3 regions of the Paenarthrobacter sp. YJN-D genome follow, and region 1 is predicted to be linked to each of the others. Evidence: riboswitches for the same ligand, from Rfam matches in the RefSeq annotation. Region 1 holds a riboswitch; each other region holds the start of a gene.
The links. A riboswitch is a leader RNA that binds a small molecule or an ion and turns the genes downstream of it on or off. The one in region 1 is predicted to bind glycine.

Region 1 (10,022 bases):
CCCGTCCACGCGCAGGCTAGTTGTTTCCGCCTGTTGAACCGAGGTACTCCAGAGCGGCTGTGACCAATGCTTCCGTTCCCTTGGCCAGCGTGGGCTGGATCAGGGGCGCGAAGTAGGGCGAGTGGTTCGAGGGAATATCTTCGGGGAGGCGCCCCGTCGTCGCCCATTCGCGGAACAGGGCAGGGTCGGCGCCGCCGAGGAACCAAAACACCAACGGCGCGTCGGCGCCCTTAGCCAAGGCTCCTACGTCTTCGCTTCCGGATACGGGCCCGGGGTCAATGACCTGTGCCTCGCCGAACCTGGCCTTGAAGGCCGCTGTAATCCTGCCTGCTGCCGACTCGTCGTTAACTGTCAGCGGGAAGTGCTCTTCGAAATGGATTTCCGGGTCCTTGGGAGCGCCGGATGCCGCTGATTCCCCTTGCACAATGCGCTCAATCGAACCGAGGATTTTGTCCCTGGTGGAATCGCTGAAGGTGCGGACACTGAGGCCGAGGGTTGCCGTCTCGGGGATGATGTTGTTCTTGGTGCCGGAGTGGATCTGTCCTACGGTGACCACGGCGGAGTCGCTGGCGGCGAGTTCACGCGACACGATGCCCTGCAGGCGGATGGTGGCAGCGGCGGCCATCACCACCGGATCAATGGTGGTTTCCGGGCGCGATCCGTGCCCGCCGCGGCCGTGCAAGGTGATGTTGAGGGAGTCTGCGGAGGCCATGGTGACGCCGGCCCGGACGCCGAACCATCCGGCGGGGAAGGGGGCCACATGCTGTCCGAGCACTACATCGGGCTTCGGCACGACGTCATAGAGGCCGTCGCCAACCATCGCCTGCGCACCGCCACCCCATTCCTCGGCGGGCTGGAACACGATGATCAGTGTGCCTTGCCACCGGTCACGTTGTCCGGCCAACGCTTCTGCTGCTCCCACGAGACAGCTGACATGGACATCGTGTCCGCACGCATGCATGACCGGAACATCGTTTCCGTCAGGGTCGACACCCATGGCAGTACTTGCGTAGTCCAGTCCCGTTGACTCCTTGACCGGGAGGGCGTCCATGTCGGCCCGGAGCATGACGACCGGCCCGGCTCCGTTCTCAAGGATGCCCACCACGCCGGTCTTGCCGATGTTGCGGTGGACGGTGAAGCCAAGATTCTCCAGGTGCCCGGCTGCGATCCCGGCGGTCCTGGTCTCCTGGAAGGACAGCTCCGGGTTGGCGTGCAGGTCCTTGTAAAGCTCTTCGAGGTCAATGGTCATGGGTTTACCCTTCGTTCGACGCCTTCGGTCCGGCCAGTGTATCCATCCGCTTTGTGCGAACCCTGTGTGTGCGAACCTGGCTGTCACGGCACACTTGATGGCATGACGAATTCCGAACCCGCCACCACGCAGCACTCCACGGTTGAGGACTGGACCGCAGCCCTGGCAGAGTCGAGCGGCTCGCCCGGGGGCGGCGCCGGCACCGGGGTGATGCTATCCATTGCGGCTGCCTTGACGTCAATGGTGGCCGGGTACACGGAAGCCGAGGGGCAGCAGCGTGACGAGCTTTCCGCTATCCATGCCAGGGCCCATGAACTCAGGGAAGCGGCTCTCCGGCTCGCGGACGAGGACGCATCTGCCTCCAACGCCTTCGGGGCTGCTTTCCGCCTCGACCCCGGACCGGAACGCGAAGAAGCCATCCACCAAGCCTCCGTGGACGCAGCCAAGGCCTCCGCCGTCCTGGGTGAACGGGCAATCGACGCCATTGAAGACCTCGGCTGGCTCGCTTCCCACGGGAACCCGGCCCTCGTCGCCGACGTCGTGGTGGGTTTCGGTGCGCTGCGGGCCGCCATAGCGGGGGCGAGGACCAACGTGAGCTTCGACCTCGCTTCCCTGACCTCCGCGGGGACTTCCCTCGAGGAGGTCAGGGAGCAGCAGCCCGGGCTGTGGACAACGGTCGGCCGGCTCAGCGACGCCCTGGAGCGAATCGACCAACTGACTGCCGGCGTCGACAAGAAGGCGGCACCCACGGAAGCGGTGTAGCTTCCCTTATTGCGCTCTGGGAACCTTGCGCAGTACGACGGCGGCCATCACTGCTGCTCCGGCCATCAGTACCAGCCCAATCGCCGCGGTGATGTGGACGCCGGAGTCGAAGGCTATCCGCGCGGCGGTGGTCAGTGCCTCCGACAACTGGGCGGGGAGCCCGGATGCCGCGTCAACCGCACCTGCCAGAGTCTCCCCGGACTTCCTCGCCGCCTCTGTGGGCACACCGTCGGGAATGACGAGGTTGTGCTGGTAGGACGCGGTGAGGATTGAACCGAGCACGGCTGTTCCCAGGAGGGAACCGAGTTCGTAACCGGTCTCGGAGATGGCCGAGGCCGCCCCTGATTTGTCTGCCGGCACGGACGCCAGGATGAGGTCGTTGGAGATGGTCTCCGCTGCACCCACGCCGACGGCCAGGACCGTCAGGGCTGACAGGAGGAACACCGGTCCGCTGCCGTGGTCACCCACGACGGCCACCAGGTAGCCTATGGCGCTCAGAGTCAGTCCGCCGGCCACCACGAATCCGGGCCGTACTTTCTTGACCAGCGGTACTACGAGCAGGCCGGCGATGACGGTGGCCAGGAGGGCCGGGATCATGGCGATGCCGGCTTCCATGGGGGACTGCCCTTCGACCAGTTGCAGGTGCTGGGCAAAGAAGTAGATGAACCCCGTCATGGAGAACAAGGACAAAACATTCGCCACGATGGCCGTGCTGAATACCTTGTTCTTGAACAGGGAAACATCCAGCATGGGGCTTTCGATCCTTTGCTGGCGGCGGACGAACAGAATGCCCATCACCAGGCCAAAGCCCATGAAAGCAGCAGCTGACGCACCGAAGCCGTGGACCGCGAATTCCTTGATGCCGTAAACGAAGGGCGCCATGGTGACCACGGACAGGACAATGCTGGACACATCCACCCGGCCGGGGTTGGCGTCCTTGGACTCGGGAATGAGTATCCGGCCAAAGGCAAGGAGCGGCAGAAGCAGGAATGCTGCTACCAGGAAGACGGCGCCCCACCAGAAGTGCTCCACCAGCCAGCCGCCGAAGATGGGACCGAGGGCTGCGCCGCCGGAGAATCCGGCAGCCCATACAGCGATCGCGAGCCGACGGCGGTTGGGGTCGATAAAGATGTTCCTGATCAAGGACAACGTTGATGGCATCAGCATGGCGCCGAAGACGCCGAGTGCAGCGCGTCCGGCAATAAGCCACTCCGCGGACGGAGCGAATGCCGTAGCAGCCGAAACCGCGGCGAAGCCTGTGCTGCCGATCAGAAGCAACCGGCGTCGTCCGATCCGGTCACCAAGGTTGCCCATGGAGACCAGGAGCGCAGCGAGCACCAGCGGGTAGGCGTCAACGATCCACAGGAGCTGTATGCCGCCCACGTCCAGGGAGCGGGCGATTTCCGGCAGGGCGAAAGTGAGCGCGGTGTTATCGACGGCCACCAGCAGCACCGGGAACATCAGCAGTGCCAAGGCCGTCCAGTCGCGCCACGGTGCAGCCGGGCCCGTCAAGGGGGCGGCGGAACGGGGTGCTTGGGTTGAGGACGGCGAGAACATGCCTCTTACTGTACCGTCCAGACGGTATAGTTACAAATTCAACCCCCGCAATTCTTTAGGGAATGATGTACACATGCCACGAAAACCAGTTGCCCGGGACGCCGTCCTGGATGCCTACGAATCCCTCCTGATCGAGGTAGGGGAGCGGGCCGCTACCCTGGATGCCGTCGCCAAGAGGGCCGGTGTCTCCAAGGGCGGGCTCCTGTATCACTTCCCCAACAAGGAAGCCCTGATCAGCGCCTTGCTGGAACGCCTGGACGAGTTGGCGCAGGAAGACATTGAGCAGATGAAGGCCGCGCCGGACGGTTCCGCCGCCTACTTCATCCGGTCCTCCCTCTGGGCCGACACCCCCATGGACAGGGCCTTCGTTGCCGCCACCAGGCTCGCTGAAGTAGCCCATGAGGAAACGCGGCGGCGCTTCGCAGGAATCCAGCAGCAGTGGCTTGATGTCCTGGCCGAAGACGTAGGACCGGAGATCGCCAAGGCCGTCAGCTACATGGGCGACGGCCTTTATTTCAACGCGATGTTCGAGGGCGGGCAGGGGGCCGGCAACGCCGGCCGGGAGGCCGACGTCGAAATCCTGCTGGGGGTCCTGGACCGCCTGCGGAAGTGACTGCTCATCCATTTGCCGCAGGGCCTTACACGTAGGACAATTAAGCCTTGTGGCGTGCCCAGCGTGGCGCCCACAGACAACTGAACATGCCTTTGATCTGCGGCGGGAGAGTCCTGCAGGCACGTGATGCAGGCGCCGTAGGAGCAAACCCTCCCCAGGAATCTCTCAGGCCCACGCACCGCCGCGGCGAGGCAACTCTGGAAAGCAGCAGGCACTCCACGCCATTGACGTGGGATGCTGTGCTCACCGACGGTGCAAGCGATTCGTTGTGCGGACAACACGCGGAAACTCTCAGGTCCAATACAGAGCGGGGAGGAACCCGAGCCGCTGTGGCGTACCCAAACGCCGCCCAAGTATTGGAGTTCCTTCGTGACGGTTAGTTCTGCCTCCACCACCTTCGTCGATCGGCATATCGGCGCCCGCCGCCAGGCCGACGTTGAGACCATGCTCAAGTCCGTTGGCTACGACTCTGTTGACTCGCTGGTCGACACTGCCGTTCCGAACGACATCCGCCAGGACGTCGCCCTCACCTTGCAGAACGCGCTGAGCGAAGTCGAGGTCCTGGCCGAGCTGCGCAAGCTCGCCTCCAAGAACAAGACCGCGGTCCAGATGATCGGCCAGGGCTACTACGACACCATCACGCCGCCGGTCATCCGCCGCAACATCCTTGAGTCCCCGGCCTGGTACACCGCTTACACCCCGTACCAGCCTGAAATTTCGCAGGGCCGCCTTGAAGCACTCCTGAATTTCCAGACCATGGTCCAGGACCTCGTTGGCCTGCCTATCGCCAACGCCTCGCTGCTTGACGAAGCAACCGCCGTGGCCGAGGCCGTCCTCATGATGCGCCGCGCCAACAAGAACAAGGCCGTGCAGGACGGCAAGACTGTGCTCGACGCAGACTGCCTCCCGCAGACCATCGCCATCGTCAAGGGCCGTGCTGAAGCCCTCGGCTTCGAGGTTGAGGTTGCCGATCTTTCAGCCGGCCTTCCGGAAGGTGCCATCAACGGCGTCGTCCTTCAGCAGCCCGGTGTTTCCGGCCGCGTCTTCGACCACTCCGCCGTCATTGCCGAGGCCAAGGAACGCGGCGCACTGGTCACCGTTGCCGCCGACCTCCTTTCCCTGACGCTCATCACCCCTCCGGGTGAGCAGGGCGCTGACATCGCCGTGGGTTCCGCCCAGCGCCTGGGTGTCCCGCTCTTCTTCGGCGGCCCGCACGCCGCCTACATGGCCGTCCAGAAGGGTCTCGAGCGTTCCATGCCGGGCCGTCTGGTGGGCGTCTCCAAGGACGACGCCGGTGTCCCCGCCTACCGTCTGGCCCTGCAGACCCGCGAGCAGCACATCCGCCGAGAGAAGGCCACGTCCAACATCTGCACCGCGCAGGCGCTGCTGGCCATCGTCGCTTCGATGTACGCCGTCTACCACGGCCCTGAAGGCCTGAAGGCGATCGCCGAGACCGCCCACAGCCACGCCCGCACGCTCGCAGCGTCCCTGAAGGCTGCCGGCGTCGAGGTCCTCCACGGTTCGTTCTTCGACACCATCACCGTCCGCGTCACGGGCAAGGCAGCAGAGATCGTCGCCGCCGCCGAGGCCAAGGGCATCAACCTGCGCGGCATCGATGCCGACACTGTTGGCATCTCCGTTGATGAGACGACTACGTCCGACATCGTCGGCAGCCTGCTCGATGTCTTTGGCGCTTCGGTCACCGATGCCGCCGAGGACTTTGCGCTGGAGGCTTCCGTTGAGCGCACCAGCGAGTTCATGCAGCACCCGGTGTTCAACACCCACCGCTCCGAAACCCAGCTCCTGCGCTACATCCGCAAGCTCTCTGACCGCGACCTCGCGCTGGACCGCACCATGATCCCGCTCGGTTCCTGCACCATGAAGCTCAACGCCACTGCCGAGATGGAAGCCATTTCGTGGCCGGAGTTCGCTTCGATCCACCCGTTCGCTCCGGATTCCCAGACCGAGGGCTGGCGTGAACTCATCAGCGACCTCGAAGCCCAGCTGACCGAGATCACCGGCTACGACCAAGTCTCCATCCAGCCGAACGCCGGTTCCCAGGGCGAGCTCGCGGGCCTGCTGGCCATCCGCGGCTACCACCTGTCCAATGGCGACGAGCAGCGCAACGTCTGCCTCATCCCGGCGTCCGCGCACGGCACGAACGCTGCCTCGGCAGTGCTGGCCGGCATGAAGGTCGTGGTGGTGGCCACCGCTCCTGATGGCACCATCGACCACGTTGACCTGAAGGCCAAGATCGAAGCCCACCGCGACGCCCTTTCGGCCATCATGATCACCTACCCGTCCACGCACGGCGTGTATGACGCCGACGTCCGCGAAGTCTGCGATGCCATCCACGAGGCCGGCGGCCAGGTGTACATCGACGGCGCCAACCTCAACGCACTTGTGGGATTGGCACAGCCGGGCAAGTTCGGCGGCGACGTCTCGCACCTGAACCTGCACAAGACCTTCTGCATCCCGCACGGCGGCGGCGGACCCGGCGTTGGCCCGGTTGCTGCCAAGGCACACCTCGCACCTTTCATGCCCGGTGACGCGGCATCCTGGACCGAAGGCAACGATGTCCCGATTTCGGCCTCCCGCTTCGGTTCGGCCGGTGTCCTCCCGATCTCCTGGGCGTACGTGAAGCTCATGGGCGGCCAGGGCCTCACCGAAGCCACCAAGTCCGCGCTGCTGGCCGCGAACTACATCGCATCGCGCCTCAACGAGCACTTCCCCGTGCTTTACACGGGTGAAGGCGGACTCGTGGCCCACGAGTGCATCCTGGACCTGCGTGAACTGACCGCGAAGACCGGCGTCACCGCTGAGGACGTGGCCAAGCGCCTCATCGACTTCGGCTTCCACGCCCCCACCCTGGCCTTCCCGGTTGCGGGTACCTTGATGGTGGAACCCACCGAATCCGAGGACCTGGCAGAGATCGACCGCTTCATCGAAGCCATGATCACCATCCGTGCCGAAATCGAGCAGGTGGCCACCGGCGACTTCACTGTTGAAAAGTCGCCGCTGCGCAACGCGCCGCACACGGCTGCCGCCGTCGTAAATTCCGCCTGGGACCGCGACTACCCGCGTGAGCAGGCCGCCTTCCCGGTCCACCACCTCAAGCAGGACAAGTACTTCCCACCGGTTGGCCGCATTGACGGTGCCGCGGGGGACCGCAACCTCGTGTGCTCCTGCCCGCCCCTCACGGACTTCGAAAACTAAGGACTCCTGACATGTCTGAGAACTACACCGCTCTGTACGAGCAACACAAAAAGGCCGGCGCTTCCTTCACGGACTTCGGCGGCTGGCAGATGCCCCTCAAGTACGAGTCCGAACTCGCCGAGCACCACGCGGTCCGCAACGCAGCCGGCCTGTTCGACCTCTCCCACATGGGCGAGGTCTGGGTCACCGGCCCCGAAGCCGCAGCCTTCCTGGACTACGCCCTGGTGGGCAAGATCTCGGCCATGGCGGACGGCAAGGCCAAGTACTCGCTGATCTGCCAGGAAGACGGCGGCATCATCGACGACCTCATTACCTATCGCCGTGGTGCCGACAAGTTCCTGGTGGTGCCGAACGCCGGCAACGCCAAGGTTGTGGCTGACGCTTTGCTTGAACGCGCCGCCGGTTTCGACGTCGTGGTTGACGACGCCTCCGCCGAGACGTCCCTGATTGCCGTGCAGGGTCCGCTCGCCGAAGCCATCCTGCTGCGCCTGGTTCCGGCCGACCAGCACGCGCTGGTCACCGGGCTCAAGTACTACGCCGCAGTTGAGGTGACCTTCCTGGTGGCAGGCAGCGGCCAGGACCTTCTCCTGGCACGCACCGGCTACACGGGCGAGGACGGTTTCGAGATCTTCGTACCCAACGAATCCGCTGCCGCGCTGTGGCAGGCAATTGCCGCCGTCGCCGAAGAAGGAGAACTGGTTCCGGCCGGCCTTGCCTCCCGCGATTCCCTGCGCCTGGAAGCCGGCATGCCGCTCTACGGCAACGAGCTCTCCCGTGAAGGCAACCCCTTCGCTGCAGGGCTCGGAGCCGTGGTGGCGCTGTCCAAGGAAGGTGACTTCGTTGGCAAGGACGCACTGGCTGCGTTGAAGGCCGACGGTGCCGGTTCCACCACGGGACGCAAGCTCGTGGGCCTCAAGGGCCTGGGGCGTCGCGCCGGACGCGGCCACTACCCGGTCCTCAAGGACGGCGCGGTAGTCGGCGAAGTGACCTCCGGCCAGCCCAGTCCGACCCTCGGGTACCCGGTAGCGTTGGCATATGTCGACGTCGAACACACCGAGCTTGGAACCGCGCTGGACATTGACCTGCGTGGCAAGAGCGAGCCGTTCGAAGTCGTCGCACTGCCTTTCTACAAGCGCCAAAAGTAGCGAGTTTTTGTACAGCTAATGACCCCATAGCCCAGCTATAAAGGCATTAGCTGTACAAAAACTCCACGTTTTTCATTTCGACCACGTAAAGGAAACAGAATGCCCAAAGTAGCGCCCGAACTTCAGTACTCCGACGAGCACGAGTGGGTCTCCCGCGGCGAGGGGAACTCGGTGTCCGTCGGGATCTCCGAGGTTGCCACCGACGCACTGGGTGACATTGTGTACGTTGACCTGCCCGAGGTCGGTTCGACTGTGACCGCAGGCGCGACCTGCGGCGAAGTTGAATCCACCAAGTCCGTCTCCGACCTGTACTCGCCCGTCACCGGCGAGGTCACGGAAATCAACGACGCCGTTGTTTCGGACCCGGCCCTGATCAACAACGACCCCTACGGCGCCGGCTGGCTCTTCAAGGTCGCTGCTGAGTCCGACGGCCCGCTGCTCTCGGCAGAGGAATACGCCTCCAAGAACGGCGGCGACCTCTCCTAAGGTCCGCGCTCCGGCACGGAACGAGCGTGCAGGGCGTAGCGTTTGTAGTAACTGAATAATTTGCGACGCCGGGTTGCCGCCTTTGGGGGCCATCCGGCGTCGTGCTTCGGTCGTCTTCCGCCACAAGCGGGGGAGGCCATCCGGCAGGACCATCTGCCGGACCGTTTCAAGCTGTATAAAAGGGATCCCGGCTATGGCTGTTGGTGTTTTCGATCTGTTCTCTGTGGGCATTGGTCCGTCGAGTTCCCATACTGTGGGGCCGATGCGGGCCGCCGCTGTGTTCGCTGGTGAGTTGAAGGACACTGGTGTCCTGGACTCGGTGGCGTCGTTGCGGGTTGATTTGTATGGTTCGTTGGCGGCGACGGGTCGTGGTCACGGAACCATGACGGCGACGTTGCTGGGCTTGGAGGGCTACCACCCTGAATTGATCCTTCCCGAGGAAGTGGAGGAGCGGCTCGCGACGATCGCTGAGAGCGGTGTGCTGAACCTTGCGGGGGCATCCGGCGGGGGTGTGGAGTTGCCGTATGCGGTGGAGGATATGGTGTTGCATCCGTTGACGGTGTTGCCGCGGCATACGAATGGGATGAAGTTCGCCGTGGCTGATGCTGAGGGGAACACTGTGCATGAGGCGACGTTCTTTTCGGTTGGTGGTGGGTTCATTGTCCGTGAGGGTGAGGAGGACGCTGCGCGGCAGGAGTTGGAGGAGTCGAAGAAGGAGTTGCCGTTGCCGTTCAGGACGGCGGCGGAGTTGTTGGGCAGGTGTGCGTCCAAGGGGTTGGGGATTTCGGACATCATGTTCATCAATGAGCGGGCGTCCCGGTCTGAGGAGGAGATCCGGGAGGGTCTTTTGCATATCTGGTCGGTGATGGAGGCCTGTGTTGAAACCAGTTTGAAGCGTGAGGGTGTGTTGCCTGGCGGGTTGCGGGTCCGGCGTCGTGCTCCTGATTGGTTGGAGCGGTTGTTGAAGGAGGACAAGGACCGGAACGATCCGAAG
Region 2 (10,022 bases), 2.0 Mb from region 1:
TCAAACACCACAGTTGCTGCGGCAACACTGGTGATGTCGGCATGGTCATACGCCGGTGCCACTTCTACGACGTCGGCGCCCACGATGTTGATGCCGTTGAGTCCGCGGAGCAGTGCCAGGAGCTCCCGGGAATGCAGACCACCCATCTCCGGGGTGCCGGTGCCGGGTGCGTAGGACGGGTCCAGGACGTCGATGTCGATGGAAACGTAGACGGGGGTGTCGCCCAACCGCTGCCTGACCTGGTCGATCGCCGCCGGGACGCCTATGACATCCAGGTCCGAGCAGCGAATGATTTGGAAACCGAACTCGTGGTCGCGCAGGAAGTCGTTGCGGTCATACACAGGACCACGGATACCCACATGCATCGACTTGTCTTCCAACAGCAAGCCCTCCTCGAACGCCCTCCGGAAGATTGTTCCGTGCGTGACCGGCTGGTCGAAGTACGTGTCCCAGGTGTCCAGGTGGGCATCGAAATGGAGTAGCGCCACTGGTCCGTGCACTTTGTTGAGCGCCTGCAACATGGGGAGCGCGATGGTGTGGTCGCCGCCGATGGAGATGAGTTTCCTGTCCTGGCTGATCAGCGGACGGGCTTGCTCCTCGATCTCGCGGATGGCACGGGCGATGTCATAAGGAGTGCAGGCGATATCCCCTGCATCCACGACCTGGACTTCGTTGACTGGCTCCACATCGAGCTCCGGGTGGTAACCGGGGCGCAGGAGGCGGGAGGCTTCGCGGACTGCGGCCGGACCAAACCGGGCCCCTGGGCGGTAGGAGGTACCGCCGTCGAACGGTACGCCGACAATGGCAATGTCGTAGTCGGGGACGCGGTCAATCTGCGGCAGACGGGCAAAGGTACCCAATCCTGCGAAGCGGGGAACCTTGGTGGCATCGACTGGTCCGACGGGCTGGTGAGTGGTCATGACAGGGATCCTTCGGTTACTTTATTCGGCTCCGGGGTGCCCGGATTCTTACGGGAGGTGAGTTCTGAAAGGGATTTGTTGGCCGTTTCCGGCGCGAGCAGGAAGGTCGCCACCAAACCGACCAGGGAGATCACGGCGCCGATGAGCAGGGAACCGGCGGCGCCGAAGCTCACTATTGCGATGGGCATCAGGTAAGTGCTGGCGGCAGATCCGATGCGGCTGATGGCGGTACCAAAACCCACTGCCGTTGCCCGCACTTCGGTGGGAAAGAGTTCGTTGGGGTAGACGACTTCGAGGAAGCTGGAGGCGCCGGAAGCCAAAGCGAATACGGCCAAGGCGATGAACAACGGCGCGGCCTGGACGTCGGGAATGAAAGCCGGGATGGCCAAGGCCACCACGATGACCCCGAAGCTCCAGAGAAGCAGCCGGCGTCGGCCGATTCTTTCCACCAGCCACAGTCCGGGGATGCCACCGACAACAAACAACATGGAAATCAAGAACGATCCTCCGTAGAGGTTGGCGTCTCCGTGCATTCCGAAGGATGCCAGAAGGTCAGGGGCGAAGGTGTACACAGCAAAGAGTGGGATCACCTGGGCTGTCCAGAAAATGGAAACAAACAACGTCCGCTTCCAGAACTGGCCCCGGAAAATGTCCAGGAACCTGCCTTGCTTCGCCGGTCCCTCGCTGTCGGAAGCGATATCAGCCAGCCCATACTGCTGTCCGTAGACCTTCTTGATGACTGCATCAGCCTCCTCACGGCGACCACGTGACAGCAGCCAGCGTGGCGACTCAGGTGTCCCGAGCCGGCACAGCAGGGTGATGATGGCGAAGATCGCCGGGCTGGCGACCATCCAGCGCCAAGCGTCCGGTCCCATGTCGCGGAGCAGGAATCCGACGGCGTAGGCGACCGCTGCGCCAACAGCCCAGACCACAAAGGTGGCCCCAAGCAGGCGGCCGCGGTGCTTCTTGGGCAGGAACTCTGCCAGGAGCGACGTGGCGATGGGGTAGTCGGCGCCGATGGCCATCCCCAGGAAGAACCTGCACAGGACTACTTGCCAGACCTCAGTGGCAAAGCCGTTCAGCAGCGAGAAGACGGCCAGCGCTATGAGGTCGGCAATATACATTTTGTGGCGGCCGATCTTGTCCGTGAGCCACCCGAAGACGGCGCCGCCGAAGAAGATGCCTACCAGGCTGGCGGCACCGATCAGTCCAATTTCCCCGGTACTCAGCTGCAGTCCGGGGGTCATTGTGATCAGGGCGATGCCGATGATCGACAACGCGTAGCCATCGATGAACGGACCGCCGGAGGCGAAGAACGTCAGCTTTTTGTGGAACGCGGTCAGTGGGGCATCGTCAATGAGGTTGCTTGTTGCGCTCATTGCAACCCTCTCTCGTGAGTGCTCTTGGGGAGCGGGGAAGTAGTCATTCAATTCTTGGGTGACCGGCGTCACTCCGACTATCCGTAGATCGACTACAAATGATTAAGTTGCATATACATTTGTCTAAACGGTGCTGGCGACCATCCGGCACACCCCGGGAGGCCAAGGCATGGCAATCACCGTCGCTGAACTCGTCGCCGAACCGCAGCTGGGCCTGACAATCCTGGCCGGCTCGGCAGGAATGGATAACCGCATCACCTGGGCTCACACCTCGGACCTGCCCCGGCTCTGGGAGTGGGTCACGGGCGGCGAACTCATGATGACCAATGGTCTCTCGATTCCCGCCGACGCAGACGGGCAAGTGGCGCTCGCGGAGGCTCTGATGGACAGCGGTGCCAGCGCCCTGGCCATCGGAGAGAAGATGCACGCGCCGACCCTGACCGCGGAATTCCTGGCGGCGTGCGATCGGCTCCCCTTGCCCCTGGTCAATATTCCGTATCCCTTGCCGTTCATCGCCATCGCCAGGTCGGTTGCGGAGTCCTCGCTGCTCGAAGAGTCGCGTCGGCTCCGGCAGACGGCGCGCGTCTATGATTTGCTCCGCACCGCAGGTGCCTCCGAGGACCATTGGCAGAGCCTCGTTCAGCGGCTGGCGACCGAGTTGGACGCGGACCTGTTCGTCGTGGATCGCCGCTGCCTCCATCCCTGGCACCCCGATGGGAAGGCACTCCCGGAGTTCCTCGCTGATGCCTGGGCGCCGTCGTCGGGGCAGGTGACCCCTGCCGGGAAGAACTTCCAGTGGCACCGAATCCGGGGCAGGCATGTGCTGACCATGGATATTCCCACCCATGCCAATGCGCTCTTGGTGGTGCTGCCCAACAGCGAACCGCACCCGGACGCCGTCGTACTTCTGCACGCCGCAACCGTGCTGGGACTGCAGCTCTCGCGCATCGTCCTGTCGCTGGAAGGCCGGCACCGGGCCGCGGGCGAGTTCTTGCTTCAGGCCTTCGACGGCCGTCTGGGAGCGGCTGAGATGGAAAGCAGGTTGGCGGCCTTCGGGGTCCCGGCAGCTGGGTTTCTGATCGCCTCGATTCAAGCGGACGACGGCGACAGGCTGGCCAACGTGCACATCGAACTGTGGCGGCACGGGGTTGCGTCGGCGTCGTTGAAGCGGAACAACAGGTTCCATGTGGTGGTCCCTGCCGACGTGCCCGACGACGTCCTGGTGCATTGCGCCGGTGTGGATGCCGCGATCGGGATAAGTGCGCCGGCAGCCGTTGCGAATATCCAACGCGCGTTGCAGGAATCCCTCTGGGCGCTTGGTTCCGCCCGGGCCAACAAGCTGGGTTTGGCCCGTTATGCCCAGGGCCCGTCCTGGTTGGGCCTGACCAGTTTCGAGGAAGGGACCGCGTTGGTCCGGCGGCTCCTTGGGCCGATTTTCGACTACGAGCAGAGCCAGGAAGGCGATCTCATTGTCACGTTGCGGACGTATTTGGACTCGCAGCGGTCCTGGCAAAAGACGGCGGCAACCCTGTTCACGCACCGGCAAACCATCATCTACCGGATCCGGAAAATCGGTGAGCTGACGGGCCTGGACATGGGTGAAACCTCCACGGTGGCCCAGCTCTGGTTCGCCCTTCAGATCCACGAGGCCATGCACGGGTAGGGGCCGCTTGCTTGCACTTTTGCGAAACCCCACGCTATGGTGTGAAGCGTGTCACTCGCGTGACGCAACGCTTTTGATCTGCGGCGGGAGAGTCCTGCCGGTACATCCAGTCAGGCGCCGTAGGAGCAAATCCTCCCCAGGAATCTCTCAGGCCCATGTACCGCCGCGGTTAGGCAACTCTGGAAAGCAGTTCGGGTAACCGGGCTCACCGACGGTGCAAGCAGGCAACCATTCCTGCGGAATCTCTCAGGTCCAATACAGAGCGGGGAGGAACCCACATCATCGTGGCGCTCAGTGGGCGCCTGAATCATGGAGTTCCTCTTGACTGTTCAATCAACCCCCACCGCTTTCGCGGACCGGCACATCGGCGCCCGGCGCCAGGCCGATGTTGACACCATGCTCAAGGCCATCGGCTACGACTCTGTCGACGGCCTGGTGGACGTCGCCGTCCCCGATTCCATCCGCCAGGACACGGCCTTGAAACTGCAGGATGCCCTCACCGAGGTGCAGGTCCTCGCCGAACTGCGGAAGCTCGCATCCAAGAACAAGACCGCGGTCCAGATGATCGGCCAGGGCTACTACGACACCGTCACGCCCCCGGTCATCCGCCGCAACATCCTGGAAGCTCCCGCGTGGTACACGGCCTACACGCCGTACCAGCCGGAAATTTCCCAGGGCCGCCTCGAAGCGCTCCTCAACTTCCAGACCATGGTGCAGGATCTCACCGGCCTTCCCGTGGCGAACGCTTCCCTGCTGGATGAAGCCACCGCCGTGGCCGAGGCCGTGCTGCTGATGCGCCGCGCCAACAAGAACAAGACGGCCAAGGATGGCAAGACTGTCCTGGACGCCGACCTCCTTCCGCAGACCATCGCCATCGTGAAGGGCCGCGCTGAGGCGCTGGGCTTCGAGGTGGAGGTCACGGACCTCTCCGCCGGTCTGCCCGACGGCGACATCAACGGCGTCGTCCTCCAGCAGCCCGGTGCTTCGGGCCGGGTTTTCGACCACTCCGCCGTCATTTCCGATGCGAAGGAACGTGGCGCACTGGTCACCGTGGCCGCGGATTTGCTGGCGCTCACCCTCATCACACCCCCGGGCGAACAAGGTGCCGACGTCGCCGTCGGAACTGCGCAGCGCTTCGGTGTTCCGCTGTTCTTCGGCGGCCCGCACGCGGCCTACATGGCCGTGCGTGAAGGCATGGAGCGGACGCTCCCGGGCCGTATCGTCGGCGTCTCCAAGGACAACGCCGGCGTCCCCGCCTACCGCCTCGCGCTGCAGACCCGCGAGCAGCACATCCGCCGCGAAAAGGCCACATCCAACATCTGCACGGCACAGGCCTTGCTCGCCATCGTGGCCTCCATGTACGCGGTCTACCACGGCCCTGAAGGCCTGAAGGCGATCGCCGAAACCGTCCACGGCCACGCCCGCACCCTTGCCACTGCGCTGCAGAAGGCTGGTCGCGAGCTCGTTGCCGACTCCTTCTTCGACACCCTCACGGTCCGCGTCCCCGGCAAGGCAGACAAGGTCATCGCCGCCGCCGAAGCCCGCGGCATCAACCTGCGGATCATCGACGCCGACACCGTGGGGGTTTCGGTTGATGAAACCACGACGCCGGAAGTCCTCTCCGCGGTAGCCGTCGCCTTTGGTGCCGGTCCGGTGGGGGACGCCTCCGGGTTCGAACTGCCCGAATCCGTAGTCCGCACCTCTGATTTCCTGCAGCACCCGGTGTTCAACACGCATCGTTCCGAGACGCAGCTGTTGCGCTATATCCGCAAGCTGTCCGATCGGGACCTCGCGCTGGACCGCACCATGATCCCGCTGGGCTCGTGCACCATGAAGCTCAACGCCACGGCCGAGATGGAAGCCATTTCCTGGCCGGAGTTCGCTTCGATCCACCCGTTCGCTCCGGACCACCAGACGGCTGGTTGGCGCGAACTGATCGAAGACCTGGAAGCCGACCTCACCGAGATCACCGGTTACGACCAGGTCTCCATTCAGCCGAACGCCGGTTCCCAGGGTGAGCTTGCCGGACTCCTGGCGATCCGCGGCTACCACCTGTCCCGTGGTGATGAGCAGCGCAACGTCTGCCTCATCCCGGCCTCGGCCCACGGCACGAACGCTGCCTCCGCGGTGCTGGCCGGCATGAAGGTTGTCGTCGTGGCGACGGCATCCGACGGCACGATCGACCACGACGACCTGAAGGCCAAGATCGAGGCCAACAAGGACGCGCTCTCCTGCATCATGATCACGTACCCGTCCACGCACGGTGTGTATGACGCCGACGTCCGCGAAGTCTGCGATGCGGTCCACGCCGCCGGTGGCCAGGTGTACGTTGACGGCGCCAACCTCAACGCGCTGGTTGGCTTGGCCCAGCCGGGCAAGTTCGGTGGCGATGTCTCGCACCTGAACCTGCACAAGACCTTCTGCATCCCGCACGGCGGTGGCGGTCCGGGCGTTGGCCCGGTCGCAGCCAAGGCACACCTGGCACCGTTCATGCCCGGCGACGCGAACAGTGATTCTGCCGAAGGCGGCGTCGCGATTTCGGCCTCCCGCTACGGTTCCGCCGGCGTCCTGCCGATCTCCTGGGCGTACGTGAAGCTCATGGGCGGCCAGGGTCTGACCGAAGCAACCAAGTCCGCGCTGCTGGCCGCGAACTATGTTGCCTCCAGGTTGGATGAGCACTTCCCGGTGCTCTACACAGGTGAAGGCGGACTTGTGGCTCACGAGTGCATCCTGGACCTCCGCGAGCTGACCGCGAAGACCGGCGTCACGGCCGAGGACGTAGCCAAGCGCCTCATCGACTTCGGATTCCACGCGCCCACGCTGGCCTTCCCTGTGGCGGGAACCTTGATGGTGGAACCCACCGAGTCCGAGGACCTGGCCGAGATCGACCGCTTCATCGAAGCCATGATCGCCATCCGTGCCGAAATCGAGCAGGTGGCCAACGGTGATTTCACTGTTGAGAAGTCGCCGCTGCGCAACGCGCCGCACACGGCTGCCGCCGTCGTCAGTTCCGATTGGGCCCGCGACTACCCGCGTGAGCAGGCCGCTTTCCCGGTCCACCACCTCAAGCAGGACAAGTACTTCCCGCCGGTTGGCCGCATCGACGGTGCCGCGGGCGACCGCAACCTGGTGTGCTCCTGCCCGCCCCTTACGGACTTCGAAAACTAAGGACTCCTGAGATGACTGAGAACTACACAGCCCTGTATGAGCAGCACAAAAAAGCCGGCGCTTCCTTCACGGATTTCGGCGGCTGGCAGATGCCCCTCAAGTACGAGTCCGAACTCGCCGAGCACCACGCGGTCCGCAACGCAGCCGGCCTGTTCGACCTCTCCCATATGGGCGAAGTCTGGGTCACCGGCCCCGAAGCCGCAGCGTTCCTGGACTACGCCCTGGCGGGCAAGCTGTCCGCGATTGCGGTGGGCAAGGCCAAGTACTCGCTGATTTGCAACGCCGACGGCGGCATCATCGACGACCTCATCACGTACCGTCGCGCTGACGATAACTTCCTGGTGGTCCCCAATGCGGGCAACGCCAAGGTGGTTGCGGCGGCACTGAAGGAGCGGTCAGCCGGCTTCGACGTCGTGGTTGACGACGCCTCCGCCGAGACGTCCCTGATTGCCGTGCAGGGCCCAAACGCCGAGGCGATCCTGCTGAAACTGGTACCCGCCGAGCAGCGCTCCTTGGTGACGGAACTGAAGTACTACGCGGCGGTGGAGGTTTCCATCACGTTCGACGGCGGCACCCAGGACTTGCTGTTGGCCCGCACGGGTTACACCGGGGAAGACGGCTTCGAGATCTACATCCCGAACGTTGACGCCCCCGGTCTGTGGGAAGCGCTCTTGGAAGCAGGCGAAGGCCACGGACTCATCCCCGCCGGCCTTGCCGCCCGGGACTCCTTGCGCCTCGAAGCCGGAATGCCCCTCTACGGCAACGAACTCTCCCGCCACGTGAACGCCTACGCCGCAGGTCTGGGCCCGGTAGTTTCCCTGGCCAAGGAAAGCGACTTTGTTGGCAAGGAAGCACTCGCCGCGATCAAGGCTGCCGGCGTGGGATCCACCATCGGCCAGAAGCTCGTGGGCCTCAAGGGCACCGGCCGTCGTGCCGCCCGTGCGCACTACTCCGTTCTCAAGGACGGTTCCCTGATCGGTGAGGTGACCTCGGGCCAGCCAAGCCCGACGCTCGGTTACCCGGTGGCGTTGGCCTATGTCGACGTCGAACATTCAGCGGTTGGCACCATCGTGGACATTGACCTGCGCGGCAAAGCGGAGCCTTTCGAAGTGGTGCCGCTGCCGTTCTACAAGCGCCAAAAATGAGAGTTTTCGTACACATAACGCCCTTATGAGGCCCTTTTGAGGGCATCAACTGTACAAAAACTCGAAGAGAGAGAAGGAATTGGAATGAGCAAGGTAGTAGCTGAACTGAAGTACTCGGCCGAGCATGAGTGGGTTGCCGCTGACGGGGACGGGCCGGTGGGGATCGGGATCTCCGCCGTCGCCGCTGACGCCCTGGGCGATATCGTGTACGTGGACCTTCCCGAGGTTGGTTCCACAGTGACCGCGGGGGAGACCTGCGGCGAGGTGGAGTCCACCAAGTCGGTATCGGATCTGTACTCGCCTGTGACGGGTGAGGTGACCGAGATCAACGACGCCGTTGTCGGAGATCCCGCGCTGATCAACAACGACCCCTACGGCCAGGGCTGGCTGTTCAAGGTCGCCGCCACCGAAGAAGGTCCGCTCATGTCGGCCGAAGAGTACGCAGCAGCCAACGGAGGCGAACTGTGAACCCGGCAGCCGTGACCGAATTCGAGCAGGTTGTGTCGGCGTCGTTGGACGCGCAGCTCTCCGAGCTGGACCCCGAGATCGCCGCGAAGATCGACGACGAACTGGGCCGCCAGCGCGACGGCCTGGAAATGATCGCATCGGAGAACCACACTGCGGTGGCTGTCATGCAGGCGCAGGGCTCAGTGCTGACCAACAAGTACGCCGAGGGCTACCCGGGCAAGCGCTACTACGGCGGCTGCGAACACGTCGACGTCATTGAGCAGCTGGCCATTGACCGCATCAAGGCATTGTTCGGAGCCGAGTACGCGAACGTGCAGCCGCACTCCGGTGCACAGGCGAACGCCTCGGTGATGCACGCGCTGATCAAGCCGGGCGACACCATCATGGGCCTGAACCTTGCCCACGGTGGCCACCTCACGCACGGCATGCGGATCAACTTCTCTGGCAAGCTCTACAACGTGGTCCCGTACGGGGTTCGCGAGGACACCCACACTGTGGACATGGCTGAGGTGGAGCGCCTGGCCCAGGAGCACAAACCGGCACTGATCATGGCCGGCTGGTCCGCGTATGCGCGGCAGCTGGACTTCGCTGAGTTCCGCCGGATCGCTGACTCCGTGGGCGCCTACCTGATGGTGGACATGGCCCACTTCGCCGGCCTGGTGGCTGCCGGCCTGCACCCTTCGCCGGTCCCGCACGCCCACGTCACCACCTCCACCACGCACAAGACCCTCGCCGGTCCGCGCGGCGGAATCATCCTGTCCAACGACGCCGACATCGCCAAGAAGATCAACTCGGCCGTGTTCCCGGGCCAGCAGGGCGGACCGCTGGAGCACGTGATCGCGGGCAAGGCTGTCGCGTTCAAGATTGCCGCTTCGGAGGAGTTCCGTGAGCGCCAGGAACGCGTCCTGGCAGGCTCGCGCATCCTGGCCGAACGCCTGGTCCAGCCCGACGTCGCTGCCAAGGGAATCTCCGTGGTTTCCGGTGGAACAGACGTGCACCTGGTCCTCGTGGATCTGCGCAACTGCGAACTCGATGGCCAGCAGGCCGAGGACCGTCTCGCCGCGATCGACATCACCGTCAACCGCAACGCCGTCCCGTTCGACCCGCGCCCGCCCATGGTCACCTCTGGCCTGCGGATCGGCACCCCTGCGCTGGCAACGCGCGGTTTCGGGGAAGCGGCCTTCCGTGAGGTCGCTGACATCATCGCCGTGGCACTGATCGCCGACGCCGATGCGGACCTTACCGGGTTGCGTCACCGCGTTGAGGCACTCGCTGCCGC
Region 3 (10,022 bases), 160 kb from region 1:
GGGAGCGGCATCATTTATACGCTCACCGTCTCTGCGGCCGAGGACACTGCGCGGTTGCTTGCCGGAGCCGGACACAACGTGCTCTCTTACACAGGCAGGACCGATCCCGCTGACCGGGAGCGGGCAGAGCAACTGCTCAAGGACAATCAGGTGAAGGCGCTGGTGGCAACCTCTGCCCTGGGCATGGGCTTCGACAAACCCGACCTCGGCTTCGTGATCCACCTTGGGGCGCCATCATCACCGGTCGCCTACTACCAGCAAGTCGGCCGCGCGGGCCGTGGCGCCGCCAATGCCGATGTACTGCTCCTTCCTGGGTCGGAAGACCGCGAGATCTGGCAATACTTCGCTACAGCATCCATGCCGTCCGAGGAGAAGGCAGCTGCCGTGCTGGCTGTCCTCGGCGATGCCGGCACAGCCATGTCCACCGTCGCATTGGAAGCCCGCGTGGACCTTCGCCGGACGCCACTGGAATTGCTCTTGAAGGTTTTGGCGGTGGATGGTGCCGTCGAGCGCGTTGGCGGCGGTTGGCGGTCAACCGGCCGGCCATGGAATTACGACGCCGAACGCTATGCGCGCATTGCCGAGGCGCGGGTGGATGAGCAGGATTCCATGGTGGTCTACCAGGACACGGCCGGTTGCCGGATGGAGTACATCACCTCGGTGCTTGATGATGAAACTGCTGCCGCCTGTAGACGTTGTGACAACTGTGCGGGCCGATGGTTCCCCGTGGATGTGGCGGACTCGGCGGTGGAAGCGGCAGGCCAGACTCTTCGCCGAGCAGGAATCGCAATAGAGCCGCGCCTTCAATGGCCCAGCGGAATGGACCGGCTCGGTGTTGCCGTCAAGGGAAAGATCAAACCCGACGAAAGCGTTGCAGAGGGACGTGTGCTGGCCAGGCTGACAGACCTGGGCTGGGGCGGCGCCCTCCGTGAACTGTTTGCTGCCGGTGCGCCGGACCGGGCCGTGGATCCGGGGATGCTGCAGGCATGCGTGCAGGTCCTGAGGGAGTGGTCAGGCGCCGAGGGTGGAACGCCGTGGAGCGGCGTCGGACGCCCGGTGGCCGTCGTCAGCATCCCGTCGCGAAGCAAACCGCAACTCGTGGATTCCCTGGCCCAGGGGATAGCCGGAATAGGCAGAATGCCGTACCTGGGGCAGCTCCAGCCCGCTCACGGTGGTCCAACCGGCGCGCGTGGCGGCAACAGCGCCTACAGGCTCGCCGGCGTGTGGGACCGGCTGGTGGTCGCGCCTGAACTTTCCCAGGCCCTGGCCGATATCGGGAGCCAGCCTGTGTTGTTGGTGGACGATCTGGTCGACAGCCGCTGGACGATGACGGTATCGGCGCGGGCTTTGCGGCAGGCAGGCGCAGCAGCGGTCCTCCCGCTTGCATTGGCGCAAGCGGGGTAGCGGAAGGTAGGAAAGCGTCATTTTGTGATCGCTCCCACATCAGGTCTATAGGATCGAGGAAACGCCCCCTGCTGCCTTCGTGGAGCACCAGCGACGAACTTGGACCGGAGCCATGACCATAAGACCCAGCGCAGGCATCGAAGAAGCCAGTGAGACCAGTTGGCGTCCCCGCTTGGCCTTGTTGGTGGCCGCGACGTTTTTCATGGAGTTCCTTGACGGGACTATCCTGACCACCGCTATTCCGAGCATTGCGTCCGACTTCCGAGTCGCACCGGCCGACATCAACATCACCATGACGGCCTACTTGGTGACGGTCGCGATGGGAATCCCACTGAGCAGTTGGCTCGCTGAACGGTTCGGCGCTCGCCGGATCTTCTGCCTGGCCATAGCCGTTTTCACCATTGCTTCCCTGCTCTGCGCCGTGAGCACCGACCTGACCATGCTCACACTCAGCCGGGTGGCCCAAGGGATGGGCGGGGCCATGATGGTTCCTGTCGGGACACTGGTGGTCCTGCGGGGTACGCCGAAATCCGAGCTCCTCCGGGCAACGGCCTATCTGGTCTGGCCCGGGCTCCTCGCACCGGTACTTGCGCCGATGGTCGGTGGCGCCCTCACAACGTTCCTTTCCTGGCATTGGATCTTCCTCATCAACATCCCGCTGGGCCTGGCAGCCTTCATCGCTGCACTTCGGCTGGTGCCTCGGACGCAATTCGATGGAAAGCGCCGCCTTGACTGGTTCGGGCTGATGCTGACCACCCTTGGCGTCGGGGCGTTGGTGGTGGGGCTGGAAACCTTGGGCGGCCACGCATCCAATGTCCTCGCTGTAGTGGTGGTAACCGCCGGAGTGCTGTCCTTGGCAGGGGCGGTCTGGTGGATGGGGAAAGCGAAAGTACCACTGTTCAACCTCAGCGTCTTCGGGACCAGGACTTTCCGGGCGACCTCAACCGGTGGCTTCATCTACCGGCTGACCATCAGTTCGGTCCCCTTCTTGTTGCCCCTGATGTTCCAGGCTGGATTCGGCTGGGACCCGCTGAAGGCCGGCGTCATGGTGGCGGCAGTCTTCGTCGGCAATATCGGGATCAAACCTGCCACCACGCCACTGATCAGGCGCTTCGGGTTCAAAGCCGTGCTTGTCTTCGCGTCGTTCGCTTCCGCCGTAACGTTCGCTTTGTGCGCGTTCCTTGACGCCCAAACACCGGAACCGCTGATTTTCGCTTTGCTGCTGTTCAGCGGCGCCTTCCGCTCCATCGGTTTTTCCGCCTACGCTTCGGTGCAATATGCGGACATCGTCCCGGGGCAGCTGCCCTCGGCCAACGCCATCTCGGCAACCCTCGTTCAGTTGGCAGCCGCGGCCGGGATCGCGGTGGGAGCTTTGTTCCTGCGCCTCTTCGAAGCCACGGGTCTTTTCGGGACGGACCAGGTGGGGGCATACAAGGGTGCTTTCATCGCCATGGCCGTCCTGATGCTCATCAGCACGGTGGACAGCCTGACCCTCCACCGTCACGCAGGAGCCGAGGTCAGCGGTACCTCAGCCGGGGCAAAGCGCGCCTGAACCCTGCCGGCGGGCGTCCCGGCTTGGTCGCTGGCGCTGCCACGGGTGCTGACACTGGCGCTGCCACGGCCGCCGCCACGGGCGCTGCCACGGCCATTGGCTCGCTTAAACGCAAAAGGCCCCGGTTCGAAAACCGGGGCCTGTTCGCGGAGACGGGGGGATTTGAACCCCCGGTGGAGTTGTGCCCCACACTTCATTAGCAGTGAAGCCCATTCGGCCGCTCTGGCACGTCTCCCTTTGCTATTGCTAGCCCACCAAGGATACGCAGAACCTGCCGTCCAGCGCAAAACACGCCAAAGCCGGGTGTCCGTTTCGATGTCCCGCTGCTATTCGTGCCGTGCGCGTGGCCTTGTGCGCAGGGAACCATCGAAACAGGCGTCAGTTGCTTCCGGCCAGGGAAACCCACAGGAAGTGGTTGCTCCGTGCCTGCAGTGCTGCAGCCTGCCGGTTGTCCGAGGCTCCCGCGTGCCCACCTTCGAGGGCTTCGTGGAACCAGACGTTCGGAATCCCCATGGCCTGCATCCGTGCCGCCATCTTCCGGGCCTGCACCGGCCCCACCCGGTCGTCAGAGGTTGCTGTCCAGATGAAGGTTTCGGGGTACTCCACGCCGTCCCGAAGCAGGTGGTACGGCGAGAAAGTCCGGATGAAATCCCATTGTTCCGGCACATCCGGGTCACCGTACTCGGCAATCCAGGAGTAGCCCGCCGAGAGCTTGGTGTACCGGCGCATGTCCAGGAGGGGCACACCGCAGGAGACAGCGCCAAACAGTTCCGGGTACTGGGTCAGCATGTTGCCCACCAGCAGGCCACCATTGGAGCCGCCCACGCAGCCAAGGCGACGACGACTGGTCACGCCACGCGAGATCAGGTCCTTGGCTACTGCGGCGAAGTCCTCGTAGGCACGGTGACGGTTCTCCTGGAGTGCTGCACGGTGCCACGAGGGGCCATACTCCCCGCCGCCGCGGATGTTGGCAACCACGTACACGCCGCCGCGTGAGTGGGCGGCAGCCCCGTCGTCGGACGCTATGCCCGCAGTACGGCGCTCCAGCCAGGCGCGCCCGATCGTCCCGCTGTACGCCGGGGTACGGGAAACTTCGAACCCGCCGTAGCCGGAGAGCTGGGTGGGGTTCTCCCCGTCCAGTACCAGGTCCTTGGAGGCCACCTGGAAGTACGGAACCTTGGTGCCATCCAAGGAAACCGCGAAGTGCTGCTGGACCTCGTAGGCGGCTTCGTTGAAGAACGACGGCGACCGCTTCACCTCGGTGTGCCGGCTCACCACGCCACCGCTCACCACGCCACCGTCAGCCACGTCACCGTCGGCCGTGTCCTGCGCTGCTGCAGGCGAAAGCGTACCCCGGGTCAAAGTGGTGGGTGTCGTGAAGCCTGTGGCCACCAACCAGAAGTCGTTCCCGGCACCGGAGTCGGAGACGTCCTCATCATCCACGGCGTAGGCATTGACGTCATGCAGGGGAGGGCAGGCGTCCAGGACGGTGGAGGCCCACGAGCCTGAGGCGTCAACAGCCGACGGATCCAGGACCCTGATCTCGGAGGAGACGTCCCGGAGGAGGTTCAGCAGCAGGTAATCCTTGGTCCAGCTCCAGGACTGCAATGACGTGTGCGCATCAGGGGTGAACAGGACCAGCAGCTCAGCCGGGCCAGCCAGGTAGCTTTCGAAATCTGCGGCCAGCAGGGAGCCGGCCGGGTACGTGACCCCCGCTGCTTCCCAGTCGCCCTGGGGTCGGAAAAGCAGCCAATCGCGGTGGACGCTGATGTTGACATCGGTAGGCACGTCAATGGCCACCCACGAGTCGTCGCGCAGCAGCCACGTACTGCGGTTGTAGAAGTCGATGTAGTCAACGGCGAAGGTCCGCTCGAAACCGGGCGTGGAATCGTGCGCCACCATGGCCAGCATGTGGTTCTCCGGAATTTCGAACAGGCGCTCAGCGTCCGCTAGCGACTGCCCGCGGCGAAGCTTGACGCCGGTCCGTGCATAGGAGGACGACGTGGCGGGCAAGCCTTCAGCTGTGCTGGACACGAGAAGGGTGTCGGCATCCAACCAGCTGATGTTGCCTTTGGCTGTGGGAATGTCGAAGCCACCTGCTGCCGGGTCCACGAAGGTTCGCGTTTCGACGTCGAACTCGCGGTGGCGGTCGGCGTCGCCCCCGTCGGGGGAGAGCGAAACCATGGCAAAGCGGTACTCCGCGCCGTCCGAAGGACGGAGGAAACCGGCACCGTGGAACACCCACTCAACACCTTCAGCAGCGGCAAGGGCATCGACGTCGAGCAGTACATCCCACTCGGGATCCTCGGTGAGGTAGCTCTCCCAGGTGGTGCGGCGCCAAAGGCCCTTGGGGTGCTCCTGGTCCTTCCAGAAGTTGTAGTAGAAATCGCCGCGTTTGTTGACCATGGCGATCCGGTCCGTGGAGTCCAGGACTTCCAGGATGCCGGACTCGACCGCCGCGTAATCGGCGTCTTCGAGCAGTTCCTCGGTGCGGGCGTTCTGTTCCCTGACCCAGGCCAACTGCTCTTCGCCGTGGATGTCCTCAAGCCAGGCGTTTTCATCCGTGGGCTCAGGTGCGGACTCCGCCGCGTGGCGCGGTCCGGAGGCCGGCGCGGTGTCATTCCCGGAAAGTGGCGACGGATCAGCTTCTGTGGTGGTCATCGCCCCATCCAAGCAACACACTTCGACGGTAAGCAAGTCACGCAGAAGTTAGGCTGGAGCGTGGCTAAATCCCAAATCAACCGTGTTGCCCTTGTGGGGGCAGGCCCTCGGGGCACCAGTGTCCTCGAACGGTTGCTCGCGAATTGGGCTGCGAAGAGAGCTGAAGGCGCCACCCTGCAGATCCATGTGGTGGATCCGTACCCCGCCGGCTCCGGACACGTGTGGCAGCCGGAACAGTCGCGCCTCTACCTGATGAACACCCAGTCGTTCTATCCCACCCTCATCCCCGAGGATTCCGGATTGGCGGCACCGTTGGCGGGTGGTTCCTTCGACCAGTGGCGCGAGGCCCGGCGTCGCGACGGTGCCGGGCTGAACGACGCCGAAAAGGCAGAGCTGGCCACGCTCGAGTCCCACGACTTCCCCAGCCGTGCGCTGTACGGGCGGTACCTGCGCCAAACCCTGGCCGGGTTGCTGGAGCGGAAGCCCGACGGCGTGGAAGTCACCTTCCATGAAACGCTCGCCGTTGCGGCCCGGCCCGTGGACGGGATGTTCGACGTCGAACTGGCCGACGGCGGCACGCTCACCGTCGATTCGGTGGTGCTGGCTCTGGGGCACATCGAGTCAAGGCTGAATCCGGAGCAGAAATCATTCAAGCGCGCAGCTGACGAGTTGGGCCTGCTGTACTTCCCGCCGGCACCGCCCGCCGACGTTGACTGGCAGGTTGTGCCGGACACTGAGCCGGTTCTTGTCCGCGGCATGGGCTTGAACTTCTTTGATGTGATGGGCCAGCTGACCGAAGGCCGCGGCGGCAAGTTCCTTGAAGCCGGAACTCCCGGTGCCGGGGTGTTGGAGTACCGGGCCTCGGGCCGGGAGCCCAGGATCATCGCCGCGTCACGCAGGGGAACGCCGTACCGGGCGAAGGCCGGTTTGGAGGGCTATTACCCGCGCAGCATCACCATGCGCTACCTGACCGAGGACGCAGTGGACCGGTTCCGGGCCGCAGGCATCCAGCCCGGCTTCGACCATGACCTGTGGCCCTTGCTGCACCGGGACGCGCTGTGGGCCTATTATTCGACGCTGGCCCGGTCCCAGCCGGCCGCGATCAAGGACCCGGCGCAGTTCCTGGCCGACCTCGAAGACGCGCTCCAACCGCATGCCCACACCACGGCAAACTGGGAAAGCGACGTGGAGGTCCTGGTTGAAAAGCATGTGGCGGCATCACGGCGTTTGAACCTGCGCGGGCTCGCGGCGCCGTTGGCGGGCCGGACGTTCGCGTCACGGCGTGACCTGGATGCTGCGATCACCGCGTACCTGGACGACGACGCGCGGCGTTCGGCGCTGGGCGAATCGGACCCCGTGAAGATGGCCATCGGCGCGCTCCACACCGGCCGTGCCATCCTCAAGACCGTTGTAGCCGACGGCGGCATCACCGACGAGTCCTGGCTGGCAGGGCTGCGCGGCTGGTTCGAGTCGTTTGTCGAAGGGTTGGCCAGCGGACCTCCTGCGCTGCGTTCGGAGCAGCTGGCCGCCTTGGCGCGTGCCGGCGTCGTGAGTTTTGTGGGACCGGACCCCAAGTTCAGCGTCGATCGTGGCGCCAAAGTGTTCCGGGCGGCGTCACCCTGGGTCCACGAGGGACCCGCTGAAGCACGCACCCTGATCGAAGCGATGTCACCCGCCAACAGGGTGGGCATCAACATTTCTCCGCTGCTCGAGCAGCTCATGGCCGACGGCCTGGTGCGGACCAAGATCATGATGAGTGTGGAGGGGACGCCCATGCAAACCACCGGCCTGGACGTTGAGCCGCACCCTTACCGTCCCATTGCCGCCAACGGATCCATCACGGAAAACATGTACGTTCTGGGCTTGCAGTTGTCCGCGTCGCAGTGGGGCAATGCCATTGCCGCCGAAGCCCGTCCCCGCTCCGGGCGGGCCTATGCCAGCGGCCAGCGGACCTTGCGCGACGCTGACGAGATCGCCCGCAGCATCCTGGGCCTCTAGCCGTCACAGGCTTGCGTTGCCTGCCAGCCTTCGTTACTGTGTGAGCTGCATCACCCGCAAGGGTGTGCGCGCTTTTGATCTGCGGCGGGAGAGTCCTGCCGGTACATCCCGTCAGGCGCCGTAGGAGCAAACCCTCCCCAGGAATCTCTCAGGCCCATGTACCGCCGCGGCGAGGCAACTCTGGAAAGCAGTCCGGCCACACCGGACTCACCGAAGGTGCAAGCAGGCCCATGCCCGCGGAAACTCTCAGGTCCACGTACAGAGCGGGGAGGAACCCGAATCAATGCGGCACCTTGTGCCGCCTGAACGACGGAGTTCCTTTGACGATTCATCCTTCCGCGAGTGCCGGTTCACCCCATCTCGAACGCCAGCTCAGCAACCGCCACATCCAGCTCATAGCCATCGGTGGAGCGATTGGCACCGGCCTTTTCATGGGCTCGGGAAAGACCATTTCCGCAGCCGGCCCATCCGTCATTTTTGTGTACATGATCATCGGCTTCATGCTGTTCTTCGTCATGCGTGCCATGGGCGAACTGCTCCTCAGCAACCTGAACTACAAGTCCTTCAGCGATTTCGCCGCTGACCTCCTGGGCCCTTGGGCCGGGTTCTTCACCGGCTGGACCTACTGGTTCTGCTGGGTCATTACCGGGATCGCCGACGTGATCGCCATCGCCGGCTATTCCAAGGAATTGTGGCCTTCCCTGCCCTTGTGGGTTCCGGGACTCATCACCATCGGCATTCTCCTGCTCCTGAACCTGGCCACCGTGAAGGCCTTCGGTGAGACGGAGTTCTGGTTCGCGCTCATCAAGATCGTGGCTATCGCTGCGCTCATCATTGTTGGCCTGTTCATGATCTTCAGCGGCTTCGAGTCCGACGCCGGTCCGGCCGGTTTCTCCAACCTGTGGAGCCATGGCGGCTTCTTCCCGAACGAGTTCATGGGCTTCGTGGCCGGTTTCCAGATCGCCGTGTTCGCGTTCGTGGGCATCGAACTGGTGGGCACCACCGCTGCCGAAGCCAAGGACCCGGAGAAGAACCTCCCCAAGGCCATCAACTCGATCCCCATCCGGGTTCTGCTGTTCTACGTCGGTGCCCTCATCATCCTCATGTCCGTCACTCCGTGGACGCAGTTCGCCGCCGGCCACAGCCCGTTTATCGCGATGTTTTCCCTGGCAGGCCTCGGCGCAGCGGCCACCATCGTCAACCTCGTGGTGCTGACATCGGCCATGTCCTCTGCCAACTCCGGCATCTATTCCACGTCCCGCATGGTGTTTGGTCTCGCCCAGGAGGGCGACGCGCCCAAGGTGTTTGGCGCCCTCTCCGGACGCAAAGTACCCCGCAACGCCCTGTTCCTGTCCTGCGTCCTGCTGCTGTCCGGCGTCGTGCTCATGTACGCCGGCCAGGACGTTGGCAAGGCCTTCGACATGGTGACCACAGTGTCCGCGGTGTGCTTCGTGTTCGTTTGGTCGATCATCCTGGCCAGCTACCTTGCCTTCAGGAAGCGCCGGCCACACCTGCACGAGTCGTCAGCGTTCAAGATGCCCGGTGGCGTGGTGATGGTGTGGGTGGTGTTCGCGTTCTTCGCTTTCGTGCTGTGGGCCCTTACCACCCAGCCGGACACCCTGATTGCCTTGCTCGCCACCCCCGTGTGGTTTGTGATTCTGGGGGTCGCGTGGATCATCCTTCGGCGCCGGCCCGCGCACCTGGCACGCTACGCGGCGTTCCAGGCCGAATTGCAGCGGGATGCTGAGAGGACGGCCGAGCCGGAGCCGGCCACCAAGTAGGCTTCCCGAACGCATAAGCAGGGCCCTTCACGCTGGCTGCGTGAAGGGCCCTGCTTATGTTGCTTTTGCCGGGAGTGGTCAGCCCCTCAAGCACTTCTGGTAGTCCAACCAGGCGAAGGCATACCGCAGCCAGCCCGCGATGTCGTACCACTTGGACGGCTTGGTGGGTGGGGTGCACTGGGGCGGTTGCGGTCCGCTGTCCGCCACAGTGATCAGAGCCTTCACCACCGTTCCACTTTCGACGGCGGTCAGCACCAGGGTGCCGGTACCTGCAGCTGCCGCCGCGGGAACCTTGAGGTTCACCGTTGCCGCGCCTGCCGTCACCGGCACGGAACCGAGCGCCACAGCGGCGCCCTTGCTGTCCACGAAGACGGCGTTCAGCGAGGCGTTGGCCGGGCTGCCGATCGACGTCAGGTTCAGCTTGGAAACAGCCAGGGTGATTGGCTCACCGGACTTCACCTGGGCCGCCGTCGAGTTGGCGACGGCAACCGAACGGCGCCCGAAGTCCGGGGACACCGGGTTGTGTTCGCGCAGGTACTTGATCCACGCATCACGGTCCACCAGGCCGGTGTCCTTGGTGTTGCTGCCTTCCTTGAAGACCCGGAAGTTGTCACCGCCGGTTGCCA

Region 2: it holds a riboswitch for glycine, as region 1 does, so the genes downstream of both, gcvP (aminomethyl-transferring glycine dehydrogenase) here and gcvP (aminomethyl-transferring glycine dehydrogenase) in region 1, are expected to answer to the same signal.
Region 3: it holds a riboswitch for glycine, as region 1 does, so the genes downstream of both, cycA (D-serine/D-alanine/glycine transporter) here and gcvP (aminomethyl-transferring glycine dehydrogenase) in region 1, are expected to answer to the same signal.

What each region holds. Positions count from the first base shown of each region.
Region 1 is NZ_CP053549.1:1,829,761-1,839,782, forward strand. Features, by position in the region: gene HMI60_RS08680 (amidohydrolase) at 17-1,249, opposite strand; gene HMI60_RS08685 (cyclodeaminase/cyclohydrolase family protein) at 1,352-2,011, shown strand; gene HMI60_RS08690 (MFS transporter) at 2,018-3,568, opposite strand; gene HMI60_RS08695 (TetR/AcrR family transcriptional regulator) at 3,642-4,181, shown strand; glycine riboswitch at 4,275-4,372, shown strand; gene gcvP (aminomethyl-transferring glycine dehydrogenase) at 4,551-7,397, shown strand; gene gcvT (glycine cleavage system aminomethyltransferase GcvT) at 7,409-8,542, shown strand; gene gcvH (glycine cleavage system protein GcvH) at 8,642-9,028, shown strand; gene HMI60_RS08715 (L-serine ammonia-lyase) at 9,222-10,022, shown strand, end outside.
Region 2 is NZ_CP053549.1:4,130,410-4,140,431, reverse strand. Features, by position in the region: gene speB (agmatinase) at 1-920, opposite strand, end outside; gene HMI60_RS19235 (MFS transporter) at 917-2,299, opposite strand; gene HMI60_RS19230 (PucR family transcriptional regulator) at 2,469-3,962, shown strand; glycine riboswitch at 4,037-4,135, shown strand; gene gcvP (aminomethyl-transferring glycine dehydrogenase) at 4,284-7,130, shown strand; gene gcvT (glycine cleavage system aminomethyltransferase GcvT) at 7,142-8,275, shown strand; gene gcvH (glycine cleavage system protein GcvH) at 8,360-8,743, shown strand; gene glyA (serine hydroxymethyltransferase) at 8,740-10,022, shown strand, end outside.
Region 3 is NZ_CP053549.1:1,665,373-1,675,394, forward strand. Features, by position in the region: gene HMI60_RS07930 (ATP-dependent DNA helicase RecQ) at 1-1,404, shown strand, start outside; gene HMI60_RS07935 (MFS transporter) at 1,517-2,956, shown strand; tRNA gene HMI60_RS07940 (tRNA-Ser) at 3,104-3,191, opposite strand; gene HMI60_RS07945 (prolyl oligopeptidase family protein) at 3,335-5,617, opposite strand; gene HMI60_RS07950 (FAD/NAD(P)-binding domain-containing protein) at 5,678-7,615, shown strand; glycine riboswitch at 7,691-7,789, shown strand; gene cycA (D-serine/D-alanine/glycine transporter) at 7,936-9,396, shown strand; gene HMI60_RS07960 (ExeM/NucH family extracellular endonuclease) at 9,475-10,022, opposite strand, start outside.